One region of the Marinobacterium sp. YM272 genome, then DNA from elsewhere that is predicted to be linked to it. Evidence: predicted binding sites of a transcription regulator. Region 1 holds the regulator's gene; each other region holds the start of a gene.

Evidence for each region. The regulator LexA, encoded in region 1, represses DNA repair genes until DNA is damaged. The targets are predictions, from matches to a motif close to TACTGTNTANNTANACAGTA.
Region 2: the regulator LexA is predicted to act here: its motif matches at 4,417-4,436, upstream of uvrD (DNA helicase II).
Region 3: the regulator LexA is predicted to act here: its motif matches at 4,295-4,314, upstream of recN (DNA repair protein RecN).

The regions. Positions count from the first base shown of each region.
Region 1 covers NZ_CP194171.1:2,230,922-2,237,464, forward strand. Annotated here, with positions in the region: gene ACQUQP_RS09980 (DUF1653 domain-containing protein) at 1-141, shown strand, start outside; gene ACQUQP_RS09985 (DNA topoisomerase I) at 188-898, opposite strand; gene topA (type I DNA topoisomerase) at 1,099-3,735, shown strand; gene ACQUQP_RS09995 (DUF6586 family protein) at 3,754-4,281, shown strand; gene ACQUQP_RS10000 (SulA-like leucine-rich domain-containing protein) at 4,394-4,807, opposite strand; gene lexA (transcriptional repressor LexA) at 4,828-5,445, opposite strand; gene dinG (ATP-dependent DNA helicase DinG) at 5,564-6,543, shown strand, end outside.
Region 2 covers NZ_CP194171.1:291,332-297,874, reverse strand. Annotated here, with positions in the region: gene ACQUQP_RS01485 (alpha/beta fold hydrolase) at 1-40, opposite strand, end outside; gene ACQUQP_RS01480 (isopenicillin N synthase family dioxygenase) at 44-1,036, opposite strand; gene ACQUQP_RS01475 (LysR family transcriptional regulator) at 1,157-2,122, opposite strand; gene uvrD (DNA helicase II) at 2,134-4,353, opposite strand; gene ACQUQP_RS01465 (homoserine kinase) at 4,459-5,433, opposite strand; gene ACQUQP_RS01460 (DUF2782 domain-containing protein) at 5,443-5,724, opposite strand; gene polA (DNA polymerase I) at 5,851-6,543, shown strand, end outside.
Region 3 covers NZ_CP194171.1:726,830-733,372, reverse strand. Annotated here, with positions in the region: gene cysE (serine O-acetyltransferase) at 1-208, opposite strand, end outside; gene dnaJ (molecular chaperone DnaJ) at 213-1,352, opposite strand; gene dnaK (molecular chaperone DnaK) at 1,516-3,438, opposite strand; gene grpE (nucleotide exchange factor GrpE) at 3,565-4,155, opposite strand; gene recN (DNA repair protein RecN) at 4,339-6,012, shown strand; gene fur (ferric iron uptake transcriptional regulator) at 6,124-6,543, opposite strand, start outside.

The DNA of each region.
Region 1 (6,543 bases):
CACTCTGAAACCGAAGAGTGGATGGTGGTCTATCGTACGCTTTACGGCGATTATGGCCTCTGGGTGCGGCCGTTCGATATGTTTACCGAGAAGGTGACACTGGCAAGTGGTGAGCAGGTGGCCCGTTTTGAGCGGGTATAGGTTCTCGCGCGTATAAGAATCGCTGCGACTGGAGCAGGGTAATGACTTACTGGTTGAGGTAATCGTCGAGGGAGTCGGCGAGGGCGCCGGCGCCGAAATCGCGTTTCGGTTGCAGCTTGTCGATCTCCGCTTGCAGCCGCTGCTGTAACGGCTGTTTCTGTTGCTGAGGAATCGTTGCCCGAACCAGAACCGCCTTGCCGTGTTTGTAGTGGGCCAGGGCGCCGTGTTTCTCGCCGTTCTTCAGCAGCCTCTCGGCCTGGGTGATGTGTGCCTCGGTAACCATGGAAACGTTCAGCCAGTAAAGCTCCTGCTGGTACGCCTGGGCAAGCTGGGGCGTCAGGCGTCCCTTTTTACCCATTTCGAGCAGCAGCTTCTCGGCGAAGTTGAGATAGATCTGGGCGCGTCGAACGGCGCGGTCGCTTTCAAACCCCTGTGGACGCTTCTTGATCCGGTCGGTGGATTCCTTGTTGCGGGCGATCTCCTCCATGAGGTCTGAATCCGGCGCGAGAGCGCTGATCTCCTCGATCAGGGACATGGCGTGCTGATTCAATTTGTCGACGATATCCGGCCGGCAGCCGATCTCCTTCAGCACGCCCAGGGCATGGAGCGTATGCTCGGACTGCTCTTTCAACCACTTCAACCGGTCAGCGCGAAACTTGTTTTGTGCTTCTCGCGAGGTGATGACATAGTTTGCCGCGAGCGCAGCGATTCCGACCAGGCCGATCAGTACGACATACAACAGATTGTCTGACAGCATCAACTTTGGCACTCTGAAAAAAGAGACAGTTAGCGCTATGAAGTATAAAGTGCGCGCGCTTACTTTGCGACGCTGGAGCCCTTTACCAGCTTATCGTTGTGCTAGCGGATAGTTAGCCTTTGCTTGACCCCCGTTCAGGCAACACTTATATATGCACGCATATTCCGGGGCCCGACCAGTTTGTTTAAGGATATTTTTTGATGGGTAAAACGCTCGTTATTGTGGAGTCGCCAGCCAAGGCGAAAACGATTAACAAATACCTCGGTAGTCAGTACGTGGTTAAGTCGAGCGTTGGCCATATTCGCGACCTGCCGACCAGCGGCAGTGCCGCCAAGAGCGATCCCAAGGAACGCGCGAAGCAGGCGGCGTTGACGCGTAAGATGTCGCCGGAAGACAAGGCCGAGTACAAAAAGCGCAAGGCCCGCGAGCAGCTGGTTGCACGCATGGGCGTGGACCCGGAAAAAGATTGGGATGCGCGCTATGAAATCCTCCCTGGCAAGGAGAAGGTAGTCGATGAGCTGAAAAAGCTGGCGCGCTCCGCTGATGAAATCTATCTCGCAACGGATTTGGACCGCGAAGGGGAGGCGATCGCCTGGCATCTGCGTGAAGCGATCGGTGGTGACGATAGCCGTTTCCGCCGTGTGGTGTTCAACGAGATTACCAAGAAAGCGATTAAAGAGGCGTTCGAAGAGCCGGGCCAGCTCGATCTGAACCGTGTCAATGCTCAGCAGGCGCGTCGTTTTCTCGATCGGGTGGTGGGTTATATGGTGTCACCGCTGCTGTGGGAAAAAGTGGCGCGTGGGCTCTCTGCCGGCCGTGTACAGTCTGTTGCCGTCAAGCTGGTGGTGGAGCGTGAGCGGGAAATTCGCGCATTCGTGCCTGAAGAGTACTGGGAAGTTCACGCCGATGCATTGACCCCCGACGAGGAGGCGCTGCGTCTGCAGGTCCTGAAACAGTCGGGCGCCAATTTCCGCCCCACCAGCGAAGAGCAGACGCAGGCGGCGCTCAAGCTGCTGCAGGATGCCTCCTTCGAGGTGCTCAATCGTGAAGACCGCCCGACCAGCAGCAAACCGTCGGCGCCGTTTATCACCTCGACCCTGCAGCAGGCGGCGAGCACCCGTCTTGGCTTCGGCGTAAAGAAAACCATGACGCTCGCCCAGCGCCTCTATGAGGCCGGTTACATCACCTACATGCGTACCGACTCCACCAACCTGAGCAATGAGGCCGTGGAAGCCTGCCGAGAGTACGTCAAACAGTCCTTTGGTGATGATTACCTGCCGCAGGACCCCGTTCGATATAGCTCGAAGGAGGGTGCCCAGGAAGCGCACGAGGCGATTAGACCATCCGACGTAAATATGAAGCCTGAATCACTGGCGGGCATGGACCATGACGCGGTACGTCTTTACGACCTGATTCGCCGCCAGTTTATCGCCTGTCAGATGCTGCCGGCGCGTTACCTGAGCACACGATTGCAGGTCCGGGCCGGTGATTTCGAGCTGTCCACCAAGGGACGTATCCTCAAATTCGACGGTTATACCCGCGTGATGTCCAGCAAGGGCAAGAATGATGAGGATCTGATCCTGCCGGACGTGAAGCCTGGCGACAAACTTGCGCTAAAAGCGCTTGATCCCAAGCAGCACTTTACCAAACCTGCGCCACGCTACACCGAAGCCAGTCTCGTCAAAGAGCTGGAAAAGCGCGGTATCGGCCGCCCATCCACCTATGCGTCGATCATCTCCACCATCCAGGACCGTGGCTATGTCGATGTCCAGGGACGGCGTTTCTACGCCCAGAAAATGGGTGATATCGTCACGGAGCGCCTTGGTGAGAACTTCTCCGACCTGATGGACTACGGTTTTACCGCCCGGATGGAGGAGTATCTCGATGAAGTTGCGCAGGGAGATATGGACTGGAAGCAGCTGTTAAACCGCTTCTATACCGATTTTGTCGATAAGCTTGAGCACGCCCAGGACCCGGAAGAGGGTATGCGTCCCAATACGCCGACGCCGACCGATATCGACTGTCCGGAGTGTGGCCGCAAGATGATGATCCGTACCGGAAGTACGGGCGTATTCCTCGGCTGCTCCGGCTACAACCTGCCGCCGAAAGAGCGCTGCAAGGCGACAATCAATCTGATTCCCGGCGATGAAGTTGTCAGTGTCGATGGTGATGACGAAGAGGAATCCCGCATCCTGCGCAACAAACATCGCTGTGACCTCTGTGGTGCCGCCATGGATTCTTATCTGGTGGATACCGAGCGCAAACTGCACGTCTGCGGTAACAACCCGGATTGCGCGGGCTACGAAGTTGAGAAAGGCAGCTTCAAGATCAAGGGTTACGATGGCCCGGTGATCGAATGTGACAAGTGTGGATCGGAGATGCAGCTGAAAACCGGCCGTTTCGGCAAGTTCTTTGGCTGCACCAACTCTGACTGCAAGAACACCCGCAAGCTGCTGAAGAACGGCGAGGTGGCACCACCAAAGATCGATCCGGTGCCGATGCCCGAGCTCCAATGCCAGAAGGTGGATGATACCTATGTGCTGCGTGACGGTGCGAGTGGTCTGTTCCTGGCCGCCAGCCAGTTCCCGAAGAATCGTGAAACCCGTGCACCGCTGGTGTCCGAGCTGAAGCCGCACCGTAGCGAGATCGATGCCAAGTATCATTACCTGCTTGAAGCGCCGGAAAAGGACGAGGACGGCAATCCTGCAGTGGTTCGTTACAGCCGCAAGACCAAAGAGCAATACGTGATGTCGGAAAAGGATGGTAAAGCTACCGGCTGGCGTGCGTATTACGTTGATGGCCAGTGGCGCACCGAACACGCACGTAAAAAGAAATAAGCTTCAAGGAGTGGCTGGATGAGCGACATCTATTTATCGCGGACGAATCAAAAGCTCAGTTTTGTCCGACTTCACCTGGAAGCGCTGGAGCATGCCCAGCACTCCAATAGCTGGAACAAGCATGGGCTGGTTGAATCCTACAACGAGTCGGTGCTGTTTCATCTGATCGGTGCGGTGCGCTCCTTCCTTCGCGAGATTGGTGAGCGTTACCGGCTGGATGTTGAGGCGGTTCATACTATCGCTGATCTGCAGAAACTGCTGGAGACGACCGGTCAGGAGTCGCCAGAGGTGAATGAGCTGGCGCAGCTGGCGGAAAGCCCCGCAGGCTGGATTAACAGCCTCAACAGGGCATACGCCGGTTGTTGGTCAGCGACAGACAAGCATCTGAAGCGCTCCGACTCTTCTCAAAGTCTTTCTGAGATTCATGTGGTGCAAGTCAATCCTGATCACTCGGAAGACCCGCAGCTGCTGGTTGAGTATCGTCAGTGGTTCAATGAGCTGGACGGGCTTGTGGAAAGGTTGCGCAGCTCCATGCTGGAGTGGTGAGGTAAGTATGGCCCTCGTACCAGCTCCTGGCGGGTGTCTATGAGAGGGCCGTTTCTATTGAGCTGTATCCGGTTCAGCCTGAGGGAATGTTGAGTTTTATCTGGGTGAGAGCTTAGCAGCCTCTCACTACTATCCCCTGTGTGTCGCTCCTCGCTGCGGATTCCTGCAGTTGGGTCAAGCCACTTTCGTCTAACTGTTCGTGCCAGGATACCACTGCGTGGCAGGTGCGTGCCTCCAGTGCGCGGCGCGCCAGGTCCAGCGTCGAGTGCTTGTCATTGGCCTTGAGCAGCCACAGTCGTTGAATGTCGACTCCGGCTTGTGCCAGCGATTCCCGTGTCAGCTCGGAGGGTGCGTTCACGATCGCCAGCCAGCGTTCCTGCTGGCTCAACTGAGCCAGCATTGGCAGTAGTAGAGGCGAGAGCGAGACTTCGCTGTTGTGCTGAATGATTTCGGTTACGCGCCCCGTGTTGATGGGTTGCGTGGAGCTGTGCGAATTGCAATCGTAATCTACCGCGGATGCGTACATGCTGGCACCTCATCTGGTCTTCAAAGGTCAGCTCTCTGTCGGATGACACCGACGCCCAAGCCTTCTATCTGAAGTTCCTGTTCAGAAAGGTCGACCTCTATGGGTTCAAACTCTTCGTTTTCTGCTATCAGGTACACCATGCGTCCTTCACGGTGAAAGCGTTTAACTGTGACTTCATCGCCAATCCGGGCGACGACAATTTGACCCTCGTGTGCTTCCGGCGTTTGGTGCACGGCAAGCAGGTCACCATCAAGGATGCCGATGTTCTTCATGCTCATGCCGCGCACCCGGAGCAGGTAATCCGCGCTGGGTTTGAAAAACTCGGCGCCGATCGCGCAATAGTTATCGATATGTTCCTGCGCCAGGATCGGCTCACCCGCTGCAACCTGACCGATTATCGGCAGGCCGTCATTGGCGGCTTCCTGCTCCAGTTCCGGCAGGCGAATACCGCGCGACGTACCGGGGATGATTTCGATAGCGCCTTTGCGGGCCAGCGCCTTGAGGTGCTCCTCGGCAGCATTGGCAGAGCGGAAGCCCAGATCCCGTGCTATGTCTGCACGCGTAGGCGGGTAACCGGTCTCGTCGATATGGCGGCGGATGCAGTCGAGTACTTCGCTTTGGCGTTTGGTCAGTTTCATCGTCGTATGTCTATTTATACAGTACATGTAGTTTTATACAGTATTTTTTGTCCGTCAAGCAAGCATCTGTCTAAATATCCAGTCTCTTGCTATGATGCGTCGCCGTTTCGTTCCGGAGGTGCCAGGTTTGCTGGATGCAGCAATAAAAAAGAGTATTCAGTCCGCGTACAGCCAGTTTCTGTCGAGCAAAGGTCTGAAGGCACGTGTCGCCCAGAAGCAGATGATTGCTACGATTGCGCGGGGGCTGGCAGGCATTGGCATGGGTGATAAGGGTGAGCGCCTCGGTGAAAAACATGTCACTGTAGTGGAGGCCGGCACCGGAACCGGGAAGACCATCGCCTATCTGCTGGCTACCCTGCCGGTGGCCAGTGCGCGCAAGAAAAAGGTCGTCTTATCGACCGCAACGGTTTCGCTTCAGGAGCAGCTGGTCAACAAGGATCTGCCGGAAGTTATCGAGCATGCTGGCCTCAAGGTCGATTTCCAGCTGGCAAAGGGGCGGGGCCGCTACCTGTGCATCAATAAGATTGAGCAGCACCTGGAACGTCAGGGTGAGCTCGGACAGATGGCGCTTTACGAGGATGAAGAAGCGGAGGTGCTTGATCCTGCGATAAAGGCGTTGTACCGGGATCTCGTCGATCGTTTCGCGTCCGGTCAGTGGGATGGCGACCGGGATAATCTCGCGGATACGCTGGATGATCAGATCTGGCGTCCGTTGACCAGCGATCATATGCAGTGCAGTAACCGCCGCTGCCTGAACTTCTCCGCCTGTCCTTTCTACAGGGCCCGGGAGCGGCTTGATACGGTTCAACTCGTAGTTGCCAATCACGACCTGGTGCTTTCCGATCTGGCGCTCGGCGGTGGCGCGATTCTTCCCGACCCCGGGGATACCATCTACGTTTTCGACGAGGGCCACCATCTGGCGGATAAAGCCAGTGGTCATTTTGCGTTTTCGATGCGTGTGGGTGCGAGTCAGAAGTTGCTTCAGGGTCTTCCGAAAAAGCTCGGTGCCCTGATTGATGAGGCCGAAGGTGCGCTGGCGTTGCGGGATCCATCCGAGCGGCTGCAGCGCCCGGTGAGTGACGCTTTGCTCAGTATCGA
Region 2 (6,543 bases), 1.9 Mb from region 1:
CGCCGTGAATCAGAATCAGGTGATGTGCATGAATCGGCATAGCTCAGTACTTCCTGCCGTAGGTCTTGCCATACATTTCGCGGTAGTGGGCATCAACGGTGGTGGGCGGATAGAGCGGCTCGGCGCCGGGCGCCAGACAGCCGGGCAGGCATTCGACGCGGTGATCCGGGTTGCCGCTGTAGAAAAACGGCACGGAATAGCGATCGCGACCGGAGCGGTTGATCACCCGGTGCAGGGTCGACTTGTACAGATCGTTGGTCCAGCGGGCGAACATATCGCCGATATTGACCACGTAGGTGCCCGGGATTGGCGGTGCATCGATCCACTGCTGATCCTGATGGTTCCAGACCTGCAGGCCACTGTTATCGTCCTGCAACAGCAGGGTCAGGCCGCCAAAGTCGGTATGAGCACCTGCGCCGCGCTGGTCGCGGGCGGCATCCACCGGCTGCGGCGGGTAGTGCAGCAGCCGCAGCGTGGTCATCGGATCGGTGCAGTAGCTGTCGAAATGGTCTTCATCCAGCTGCAGGGACAGCGCCAGGCCGCGCATCAGCAGCTCCGACAGTCCGATCATCTGCGCCAGGTACTCTTCCATCACCGGGCGGAAATCCTCTGGCTGCGCCGGCCATTGATTTGGACCCTGGTTGAACTTGCCGGCGAGCACATCGGGATGATCCGCAGCCAGCTCGCGGCCCAGGTAGAAGCCTTCCTTCAGGTCCGGCGGCGTGCCGGCTTCCAGTGTCTGCCCACCGAGCGGCTCGTAACCGCGGTTGGCGATGGAGAGCGACTTATCCACAGCGCGCTTGTCTGTATCGGGGCGGGCAAAGAACTGCTGTGCCTGGTCGAATACCGCCTGCTGAAGTTCGCTGGCGATACCGTGGTCGCGGATCAGGAAAAAGCCGGTGTCCAGGCAGGCTCTGCGTATCGCTTCGCCAACGGCCTGACGTGCAGATGCATCGCCCTGACGCAGGTTGGTCAGGCTGATGATTGGCAGGGTCTTGCTGGACTGTGGATTGGATTGGGAACTGGGCTGGGTCACGCCGCCTCTCTCCGTTTAATAAACGATAGAGAGAGTTGTACGACGTTTTTGCCGTCCCCAAAAGAACATAATTTAGCGCAAGGCGTTGCTTTTATGGCAACAGCAGTGCGCGGAGGATGCTCAGGCGTCGGCCGCCGGGCTCAGGTCGCCGATGATTTCCTGTTCGGCCTGGGCGCGGCGTTCGATCTCCGCGGACAGGATCTGGGCAAAGGCGTCGACCGCCACGGGCAGTGCCCGCTGGGCGCGGATGTAGAGCCCCAGGTCACTCATGATCGGGCCGTTGTTGATGATCGGGATATGAACCAGTTTGCCCGCCTCCAGTTCCTCTTCGATACCGATGCGGGTCTGGAAGGCGATGCCGTCGCCGCGCAGGGTGAGTTTTTTCGCCAGCTCCACAGAGCCGGTTTCGGCTATCGGGCGGCCCCAGTTAGGGGCCTGGGCGATGGCGGGGGCCAATAGATGCGCGATCGACAGCTCCGGCTTGGCCAGGATCAGCGGGTAGGCGGCGCAGGTGGCAAAGCGCAGTTTTTTTGCCCCAGCCAAGGGATGGTCCGGACGCATGATGGCGCCCAGATGCAGGTGGGCACGGATCAGCTGATGCAGGTTATCGTTACGTTGCAGGGCAAATGCCAGACCCAGATCGGCGTTACCGCTGGCGATGGTTTCGGGGATGCCGGTGGAACCGTGAATCGAGACGCCCACGGAGACCTGGGGATAAAGTTCGCGCATCCGCTCGATGGCCACCGGCAGCAGGTCCACGGTAACGCCTTCGACCGTGGCCAGCTCCACATGACCGCTGCGCAGTCCCTTCATCGCATCGAGCTGGGATTTTACCCGCTCGGTATCCTGCATCACGGTGAGTACATGACGGGCGAAAACTTCTCCGGCGGCGGTGAGTTGAAGCCCGCCGGGCAGACGCTCGAACAGTGGTGTGCCGAGTTCATCTTCCAGCTTAAGGATCTGCCGGTTCACCGCCGAGGAGGCCACATTCAGCACCCGGGCCGCTTCACGGAAAGAGCCACAGCGGCGCACGCAATCGAAGTAGAGGATTGCGGGCGCGTGGATTCTGAGGCCCGGGCGCTTCATCCTGTCAGGCCTCAGATCGCTTCAAGCTTGGCAAAGCCCACCACCAGCCACTTGCTGCCTTCGTCGTCGAAGTTGATCTGCACCCGCGCTTTTGGGCCGCTGCCCTCGAAGTTGGTGACAAAGCCTTCGCCGAACTTGGGATGGCGCACGCGCTGGCCCAGGCTCAGGCTGGTGTCTGGCACTTCGCTGCTGCCGAGGCTTGATGAGCTGCCGAACAGCGAACCGCCTTCATCCTGATAACCGCTGCTGCCGTAGGGACGACGCACGCTGGCGTTGAGGCGCACCTCTTCGATGTACTCGTTGGGGATCTCCTGGATAAACCGGGAGGGGCGGTTGTAGTTTTCCTGGCCATGCAGGCGGCGCGATTCGGCGTAGGTCAGGTAGAGCTTCTGCATGGCGCGGGTGATGCCCACGTAGCAGAGGCGGCGCTCTTCCTCGAGGCGGTTCGGGTCCTCGGCGGACATGCTGTGCGGGAACAGCCCCTCTTCCATACCGGCCAGGAACACCAGCGGGAACTCCAGCCCCTTGGCGGAGTGCAGGGTCATCAGCTGGACACTGTCGGTGTGCACATCGGCCTGGGCTTCGCCGGCATCCAGTGCCGCCTGATCGAGGAAGGCGGCGAGTACGGAGTTGAACCCTTCCGGTGTCTCGTCTTCCTGCCACTGGCCGGCGAACTGGCGCGCGGCGGTGACCAGTTCCTCAAGGTTCTCGATGCGCGACTGGGCTTTTTCGCCCTTCTCTTTCTCGTGATGCTGGATCAGGCCGGAGTGCTGGACCACATGCTCGGTCTGCTCGTGCAGTTCGGTTTCGGTGGTGTCGGAATCCAGCTTGTTGATCAGGTCGAGGAAACTCTGCAGGGCGTTGCCGGCGCGGGCAGCCAGCTTGCCGTACTCGATGATCTCGTTTGCGGCGCGCCACATGGAGACGCCTTCGGCACGGGCGTGTTCGCGGATCTGCTCGATGGTACGGGTGCCGATGCCGCGGGTAGGCACGTTGATCACCCGCTCCATGGCGGTATCGTCATCGCGGTTGGCCAGCAGGCGCATGTAGGCCAGGGCGTTCTTGATCTCCAGGCGGTCATAGAAGCGCTGGCCGCCGTAGATGCGATACGGAATCCCGGCGCGGATCAGCATCTCCTCGAGCACACGGGACTGGGCGTTGGAGCGGTAAAGAATCGCGCTTTCGTCGCGGCGGTTACCGTCATCGACCCACTTGCTGATCTGGTCGACGATAAAGCGCGCTTCGTCCTGCTCGTTGAAGGCGGCGTAAAGGCTCAGCGCTTCGCCGTCGCCGAGGCTGGTCCAGAGCTGCTTGCCGAGGCGACCGAAGTTGTTACTGATTACGGCGTTGGCCGCGTTCAGGATGGTGCCGGTGGAGCGGTAGTTCTGCTCCAGGCGGATTGTCTCGGTACCGGGGAAGTGTTCCGGCAGGTTCTGGATGTTCTCAATGCGGGCGCCACGCCAGCCGTAGATCGACTGGTCGTCATCGCCCACCGCCATCAGCTTGTCTTCGCCCTGGCAGAGCAGGCGCAGCCAGGCATACTGGATGGCGTTGGTATCCTGGAACTCGTCCACCAGCACGTAGCGGAAACGCTCGCGGTAGTGCTTGAGCAGCGCCGGAGCGCGGTCGCGCAGCAGTTCCAGCGCGCGCAGCAGCAGTTCGCCGAAGTCGATCATGCCGCCGCGGTCGCAGGCCTGCTCGTAGGCTTCGTAGGCACGCACCATGGTGTCCTGGAACATATCGCCGGAGCGCTCGATATGGTGGCTGCGCAGGCCTTCATCCTTCTGCGCGTTGATGTACCACTGGATCTGCTTCGGCGGCCAGCGGGTTTCGTCCAGGTTCATCTCTTTGCACAGACGTTTTATCAGGCGCAGCTGGTCATCGCTGTCCATGATCTGGAAGTTGTCGCGCAGGCCCGCATCCTGCCAGTGAGCCCGCAGCAGCCGGTGCGCCAGACCGTGGAAGGTGCCCACCCACATGCCGTGGGTGTTCAGGCCCAGCAGATGTTCGATACGTCCACGCATCTCGCGCGCGGCCTTGTTGGTAAAGGTCACGGACATGATGGAGTAGGGCGAGAGGCCTTCGGCTTCGATCAGCCAGGCGATGCGGTGCACCAGTACGCGGGTCTTGCCGGAACCGGCACCGGCCAGCACCAGCAGGTTTTTGACGTCGGCGGTGACCGCCTGGCGCTGGGCATCGTTGAGCGAGTCGATGATGTGGGTAACGTCCATTGGGTCTGTGCAGCTATCTAAGAGAGTAAAAAAGGAAAGACGCAGTATAACGAAGTCGCGAAATACTGGAAAAGTATACAGGAAAAGGGCCCCTGAGGGCCCGTTTCAGAGGCTGGAGGGCTGCTTGATACGACCCAGCAGAATCCGTTTCAGTTCATCCGGATCCTTGAGCTTCATCTCGCCGCCCTGGCGTGATGCCTGGCTGATACCGAGCCAGGGGATCAGGCGCGAGAGCCAGAAACGCATGGCGGCGGTGCGGCACAATTGTGGCCAGACCTGCTTTTCGACCGCCTCGAACGGGCGAACAGCGGCGTAGGCATCGAGCAGTGCACGTTCGCGGGCTGCGTCGATACTGCCATCCGGGTTGACGCACCAGTCGTTCGCGACGATGGCCAGGTCGAACAGCAGATAGGCGGTAGCGGCGTTGTAGATATCGAGAATGGCATCCACGTTATCACCTATAAACAGCGCGTTATCGTGGAACAGATCGCCGTGGATGATACCCATCGGCATCTCTTCACCGTGCTGCTCGCGCAGTTCATCGAACAGGCGCACCTCTTCGGTCAGCAGTTCGGCGTCCTCTTTATCCAGGCGCGCGACGATGTTTGCGCTCTCCCGGCGCCACCAGAACACACCGCGGTGGGCCTGGCGGGTGAGGAAAAAGTCCTTGCCGGCCAGATGCAACTTCGCCAGTGCTGTGCCGATGCTGGCGCAGTGAGCCGGCGTCAGATCCTGCTGGTCGACGTGGCCGCCTTGGAAACGCGGCTGCAGAAACGCCGGACGGCCGTTCAGCTGCTTCAGGCCGATGCCGTTGCGATCCTCGATGGCATAGGGCACGGGCACGCCGCGCTCGGCCAGCCATTTGCCCAGCTCGACGAAGAATGGCATCTCCTCGTAGCTGAACTCCTCGAACAGAGTCAGGACATACTGGGTCTGCTCTCCGTCAGACTCCAGAGTCACAAAATAGTTGGTGTTTTCGATACCGCCATCGATCCCTTTCAGGTCGATGCAGCGGCCCAGGTCATAATCGGCCAGCAGCTTGTTGAGCTCGGCCTCGGATACGGGGGTATAGACTGCCACAGTGGATAATTACCAGCGAAAAATAACCCATTTGGGGATCAGGAGCTGAGACTCGCCGGCCCGGATAAATTTATCGGAGCCTTCAGCGGGTACCAGATAGTAGGGTTTGCCCACCTTGGGGACAACCTTGATCTCACGAATCTCTCCATTGATGGAGTATTCGTAATAGGTGGCCTCACCATCGTGGGTAATGTTGATTTCCGGTTCGCTGGTTTCCGTGTCGGTGACAACTTCGGCCTGGGCCAGGGGCGCCAGTGCCAGTAGACCAGCCAGCAGAATCGCTTTTTTCATCGCTATCTTCCTGTTTAGCTTGGGCCGTCCCGCATTGGTCGAAGCGGCCTGATTTGTCTATGATTGTGGGCCTTTGAGGCGGGCCGAACAAGTCCGATCTACACCCACCAGTCGATGGATACACCGATGAGCGCACAGAAACCACCCGTTATTCTAGTTGACGGCTCCTCCTATTTATACCGGGCGTTTTTTGCTTCCCAGCAGGCGGACCTGAGAACGGCGGAGGGTTTCCCCACGGGGGCGGTACGGGTTGTAACCTCGATGATGCGCAGCCTGCTCAAGCAGTACCCGGACAGCCCGGTGGCGGTGGTGTTCGATGCCAAGGGCAAAACCTTCCGCGACGATGTCTACCCCGAGTATAAGGCGCAACGCCCTCCCATGCCGGATGACCTGCGCGACCAGATCGAGCCGATTCACGACATTATCCGCGCCATGGGCATCCCGATGTTCGTCGAAGAGGGGGTCGAGGCCGATGATGTGATCGGCACGCTGGCGCGGCAGGCGGAGGCGTCCTGTTGCGACGTGGTGATCTCCACCGGTGACAAGGATATGGCGCAGCTGGTGGATACCAAGGTCACCCTGATCAACACCATGAACGACACGGTGATGGATGTGGATGGGGTGAAGGAGAAGTTTGGCATCCCGCCCGAGCTGATTATCGATTATCTCGCCCTCATGGGTGACAAGGTGGATAACATCCCCGGCGTGCCCGGGGTCGGCGAGAAAACCGCGCTGGCGCTGCTGCAGGGGATCGGCAGCATCAAGGATCTGTACGACAACCTGGACAAGATTCCGGAGCTGGGCTTTCGCGGTTCCAAG
Region 3 (6,543 bases), 1.5 Mb from region 1:
CCACCTCATCCGCCAGTTTGCTGGACAGCAGGAAGGAGAGCGCCCCCCGCAGGTCCGTGTGGCCGATGATGGTGGCGTGATAGAAACTCGCCAGCAGCGGCTCATAATCCACAAGCCCGCGCGCTTCGTCACGTATGCGGGACCAAAGCTCATCCACGGAGAGCGGCATTTCGTACATGCTTACCCCCTCACGACGTAAACTAGCCATCGTGTCAGGTCATATCCTCGAAGAACTTCTTCACAGAATCGAAGAAGCCGTGTTTTTTCGGGCTGTGCTTATGGTTCCCTTCGGCCGTCGCTTCCTGGAACTCCTTAAGCAGGTCCTTCTGACGGCTGTTCAGGCTCACCGGGGTTTCCACCGTCACCTTGACCATCAGATCGCCGGTGCTGCCACCACGGACCGGGGCGATACCCTTGCCGCGCAGACGGAACAGCTTGCCGGTCTGGGTTTCAGCCGGAATCTTCAGTTTAACGCGACCATCCAGGGTCGGCACATCCAGTTCACCACCAAGCGCCGCATCAACAAAGCTGATCGGTACTTCGCAGTATAGATGCTTGCCATCGCGCTCGAAGATCGGGTGCTGCAGCACGTTGACCTGGACATAGAGGTCGCCCGCCGGGCCACCATGCGTGCCCGCTTCGCCCTCGCCGGTCAGACGGATACGGTCACCAGTGTCGACGCCGGCCGGAATCTTGACCTGCAGGGTTTTGGTTTCTTCGACACGGCCCTGGCCATGGCAGCTGGAGCAGGGATCGGAGATCACCTTACCTTCACCACGACAGGTGGGACAGGTCTGCTGTACGGAGAAGAAGCCCTGCTGCATGCGTACCTGGCCGATACCGCCACAGGTGCCGCAGGTCTTGGCGCTGGTACCCGGCTTGGCACCGGTGCCATCGCAGACTTCACAGCCTACCAGGGTCGGGACTTTCAGGGTTTTCTCGCAACCGCGAACCGCCTCTTCGAGGTTCAGGTCCAGGTTGTAGCGCAGGTCGGCACCACGCTGGACGCTGGAACGACGACGACCGCCGCCTCCGCCACCACCGAAGATATCGCCGAACACGTCGCCGAAGATGTCGGAGAAATCGCCGCCACCGCCGAAGCCACCGCCGCCGAAGCCGCCCTGGCCGTTAACGCCCTCATGTCCGAATTGGTCATAGGCTGCACGTTTCTGGGCATCAGCAAGCACCTCGTAGGCTTCGCTGATCTCCTTGAATTTGTCCTCGGCCTCTTTGTTATCCGGGTTACGGTCCGGATGGTACTTCATCGCCAAACGGCGGTAGGCCTTCTTGATATCCCGGTCGGACGCATCGCGTGGAACGTCCAGTAGCTCGTAATAGTCCTGTTTCGACATGATCCGAATCTGGTCTGGTCAGATGACTCCGCGGGAGCCGGACACGACAACGCGGGTCACCAGGACCCGCGCTGCCACTCTTTGCTGTTCTCGGACCTGCCCGCGCTCTTTATTGCCCCTTAGGGTTAACGAGCGCGAGATGGTCATCAGAGGTAGCGAACGCTTACTTCTTGTCGTCCTTAACCTCTTCGAACTCAGCGTCGACCACGTCGTCGGCAGAGTCCTTGGCAGTCTGTTCACCGGCTTCTGCACCAGCACCCTGCTGCTCAGCTTCGGCGTACATTTTCTGCGCCAGAGAGGACAGCGCTTCGGTCAGCGCTTCAGTCTTGCTTTCGATCGCTTCCTTGTCAGAGCCTTTCAGCGCTTCTTCCAGAGCGGAAACCGCACCTTCGATCGCTTCTTTCTCTTCAGCGGTCGCCTTGTCGCCAGCGTCCTTCAGCGTCTTGTTGGCAGTGTGAACCATGGCGTCGCCCTGGTTGCGCGCTGCAGTCAGCTCTTCGAACTTCTTGTCTTCTTCAGCGTGCGCTTCGGCATCGTTGACCATCTGATCGATCTCTTCATCGGACAGGCCGGAAGAGGCCTTGATCACGATGGACTGATGCTTGCCGGTAGCCTTGTCTTTAGCAGACACGTTGAGGATACCGTTGGCATCGATGTCGAAGGTCACTTCGATCTGCGGAATACCGCGCTGCGCCGGCGGGATGTCGGCCAGGTCGAAACGACCCAGGGACTTGTTCTGCGCCGCCTGCTTACGCTCACCCTGAACCACGTGGATGGTTACCGCGGTCTGGTTGTCTTCAGCAGTAGAGAACACCTGAGACTTCTTGGTCGGGATGGTGGTGTTCTTCTCGATCAGCGGAGTCGCCACGCCACCCATGGTTTCGATACCCAGGGTCAGCGGGGTTACGTCCAGCAGCAGAACGTCTTTTACATCACCAGACAGTACCGCACCCTGGATCGATGCACCAATGGCAACGGCTTCATCCGGGTTAACGTCTTTACGCGGCTCTTTGCCGAAGAAGTCGGAAACCGCCTTCTGAACCATCGGCATACGGGTCTGACCACCGACCAGGATCACTTCGTCGATCTCGGAACCGGACAGGCCAGCGTCTTTCAGTGCGATGCGGCACGGCTCCAGGGAGCGCTGAACCAGCTCTTCCACCAGGGATTCCAGCTTGGCACGGCTGACCTTGACGTTCAGGTGCTTCGGACCGGTTGCATCAGCGGTGATGTACGGCAGGTTCACGTCGGTGGACTGTGCAGAAGACAGCTCAACCTTGGCTTTCTCGGCCGCTTCTTTCAGACGCTGCAGCGCCAGCGGATCGTTGTGCAGATCGATGCCGCTCTCTTTCTTGAACTCGTCAGCCAGGTAGTTGATCAGCTTGAGGTCGAAGTCTTCACCACCGAGGAAGGTGTCACCGTTGGTGGCCAGTACTTCGAACTGGTGCTCACCGTCGACGTCAGCGATTTCGATGATGGAGATATCGAAGGTACCACCACCCAGGTCGTATACAGCGATGGTCTTGTCACCCTTGGACTTGTCCATGCCGTACGCCAGCGCAGCCGCTGTCGGCTCGTTGATGATACGCTTAACTTCCAGACCGGCGATCTTGCCCGCGTCCTTGGTAGCCTGACGCTGAGAGTCGTTGAAGTAAGCCGGTACGGTGATAACCGCTTCGGTCACTTCTTCGCCCAGGTAGTCCTCGGCGGTCTTCTTCATCTTCTTCAGCACTTCAGCAGAGATCTGCGGCGGTGCCATCTTGTTGTCCTTGATCTGGACCCAAGCGTCGCCGTTGTCGGCTTCGATGATCTTGTAAGGCACCATCTTGATATCTTTCTGGACCACGTCGTCCTTGAAACGACGACCGATCAGACGCTTGATGGCGAACAGGGTGTTGTCCGGGTTGGTGACCGCCTGACGCTTGGCCGGCTGACCAACCAGGGTTTCGCCATCACCGGTGTAAGCGATGATGGACGGGGTGGTGCGGTCGCCTTCAGCGTTTTCGATAACTTTGGTCTTTTCACCTTCAAGGATAGCCACGCAGGAGTTGGTGGTTCCGAGGTCGATACCGATGATCTTGCCCATGTTTGACTCCAGTATATTCTTTGTTTCTCCCGCCTCGGCGGGGGACAACAGTCTTGATTCGTTGAAACTCTATATGGGTCTGGCGTTTTACATTTCAAGCCAAACCGTATGGCTTTTTCGTCAGAATCAGCCTTTGGCTACCATCACCATGGCCGGACGGATCAGACGCCCGTTCAGCAGGTAGCCTTTCTGCATCACAGCAACGACCGTGTTCGGCTCGGCATCAGGGGCATCAACCAGGGACATCGCCTGATGGTGCTCCGGGTTGAACGCTTCACCCGTCGGATCAACGGTTTCCACGTTGAACTTACCCATACCGTCAAGGAACAGCTTGTGCGTCATCTCGACGCCTTCTTTCAGGCTCTTGGTCGCTTCATCATCGGCCTGGCAGGCTTCGATAGCACGTTCCAGAGAATCCACCACCGGCAACAGTTCGCCGGCAAACTTTTCCAGGGCGAACTTGCGCGCTTTTTCCACGTCCTGTTCGGCGCGGCGGCGTACGTTCGCCATTTCGGCCTGGGCACGGGGCTGAAGCTCGGCGAGCTGCTTTTGCAGATCGGCGATTTCCGCTTCGGCCAGCGCCAGCTGCTCTCTCAGCGCCTCAGCGTCGACAGCCTCTTCGCCCTGGATTTCGACGTCTTCTGCCGCCGGCTCCAGAATCTGTTCCGGCTGCGCCTCTTCGGGGGTTTCAGTCTGCTTCTGCTGTTCGTCTGACATCGCGTTGTCTCTCCACAGATGTGTTGTAACGGGTACTGGCCTCCTATATGGGGCTGGCCTGAAATGATTCAAGGGTATTTTTTGAGGGAATTTTGTACAGCAGGATTGCAGGCACGGATTAAATGGCTTATACATAAACCACTGTATAAATAACCATGACTTTCTATTCATGAGCAGGTCGTCATGCTTACCCTACTGAGCATTCGCAACTACGCCATCGTTGACCAACTGGACCTGGAGCTGAAGCACGGCATGACCGTGGTCAGCGGCGAAACCGGGGCCGGCAAATCCATCATGCTGGACGCCCTGGGCCTGGCCCTGGGTGATCGCGCACAGAGCGACTGTGTCCGCGAAGGCGGCGAGCGCGCCGAAATCAGTGCCTGTTTTGATGTCAGCACCCTGGCGGAAGCCCGCGCCTGGCTCAGCGAACACGATCTGGAGGCCGACGGCGAGTGCCAGCTGCGCCGGGTAATCACCACCGAGGGGCGATCTCGCAGCTACATCAACGGTCGCCCGACACCGTTGACCCAGGTACGCGAGCTCGGCCAGCTGCTGGTGGATATCCACGGCCAGCATGAACACCAGCGCCTGCTGAAGAAAGATCACCACCGCACCCTGCTGGATGAATACGCGGATCAGGCCGAACAGGCGGAGCAGGTGCGCCGCACCTTCCACCGCTGGCGTCGCCTGGACACCGAGCTGAACCAGCTTACCGAACAGAGCGAAGAACAGACCGCCCGTGTACAGCTGCTCTCCTACCAGGTTGAAGAGCTGGACCAGCTGGGCCTGGAGATCGGCGAGCTGAGCGAGCTGGAAGAGGAACAGCGCGTGCTGGCGAACGCCGGCGAGATTCTCACCACCGGACAGCAGCTGGTCACACTGACTGCCGATAGCGACGGCGACAGCGAGAACTGCCTGAGCCTGCTGAACCACTGCCAGCACCTGCTGGAAAGCCTTGGCTCCCAGGCACCGGCACTGCAGCAAGCCGCCGAGATGCTGGCCAGCGCGCAGATCCAGGTGGACGAGGCCAGCCGGGAGATCCGCGGTTACATGGATTCGGTGGAGATCAACCCGGAGCGCCAGCAGGAGGTTGAAGACCGCCTCAGCAGCATCTACGACATCGCCCGCAAGCACCGTATCAACCCGGAGGATATTCCGGAGTTTCACGAAAAACTGCGCGAAGAACTGGGCAGCCTGCATCGCAGCGACGATGAACTGGAAGCGCTGGAACAGGCGGTAAAAGAAGCCCAGCAGGAGTATCTCACCGCTGCAGGCCAGCTGAGCCTGGCCCGCCAGAAGGCCGCAGAAGCACTCAGCCATGCGGTGGATAAACAGCTACACGGCCTGGGTATGGCGATGGCCAGCTTTGTCGCCTGCCTGACCCCGCTGGATCCGAGCCGCTACAACGCCAGCGGTCTGGAAGAGGTGGAGTTCCTGATCAGCGCCAACAAGGGCCAGCCGGCGCGCTCACTGGCGAAAGTTGCCTCCGGCGGCGAGCTGTCCCGTATCAGCCTGGCAATCCAGGTGGTGACCGCCCAGACCTCCAGCACCCCGACACTGATCTTCGACGAGGTGGATGTGGGTATCGGTGGCGCCATCGCCGAAGTGGTCGGCCGTATGCTCAGAGAACTGGGCGAGCGCGCCCAGATCCTCTGCGTCACGCACCAGCCGCAGGTCGCCTCCCAGGGCCATCAGCACCTGTTTGTCAGCAAGGACGCCAAGGGTGAGCTGACCCGCACGCGGATAGATATGCTATCGCGGGACCGCCGGGTACAGGAGGTGGCGCGCATGTTGGGCGGCATCGATATCACCAACACCTCCATCAAGCACGCCAAAGAGATGCTGAAATCCGCCTAGACCAGATCGCGATGGGGTCGTCGCCGCGGCAAAAACACCGCCCTGGCCGTGGACCACAGGCAATAAAAAACCGATCTCAATGGATCGGTTTTTTATCGCTATGCGAAGGAATCAGTGCTCTTCGCAGCCATCCTTGCAGACACCGTACAGATAAAGCGTACGGTCGGTCACGGAGAAACCGAGGTCATCGGCGATGGCGTTGAAACGATCCGTCAGTTCCGGATCAACGAACTCACGCACACGGCCACACTTCACACAGACCACATGGTCGTGGTGCTCATCGCGGGCGAGTTCGAATACCGAGTGGCCACCTTCAAAGTGGTGACGCGATACCAGCCCCGCCGCTTCAAACTGAGTCAGCACGCGGTAGACGGTTGCAAGACCTACGTCTTCTCCGCTCTCCATCAGCATCTTGTAGATATCTTCTGCTGAGAAGTGCTGCCCTTCCCCTGCGCGTTCCAGGATCTGGTAGATCTTCACCCGCGGTAGCGTGACCTTAAGTCCGGCTTTCCGCAGCTCCTGATTTTCGAG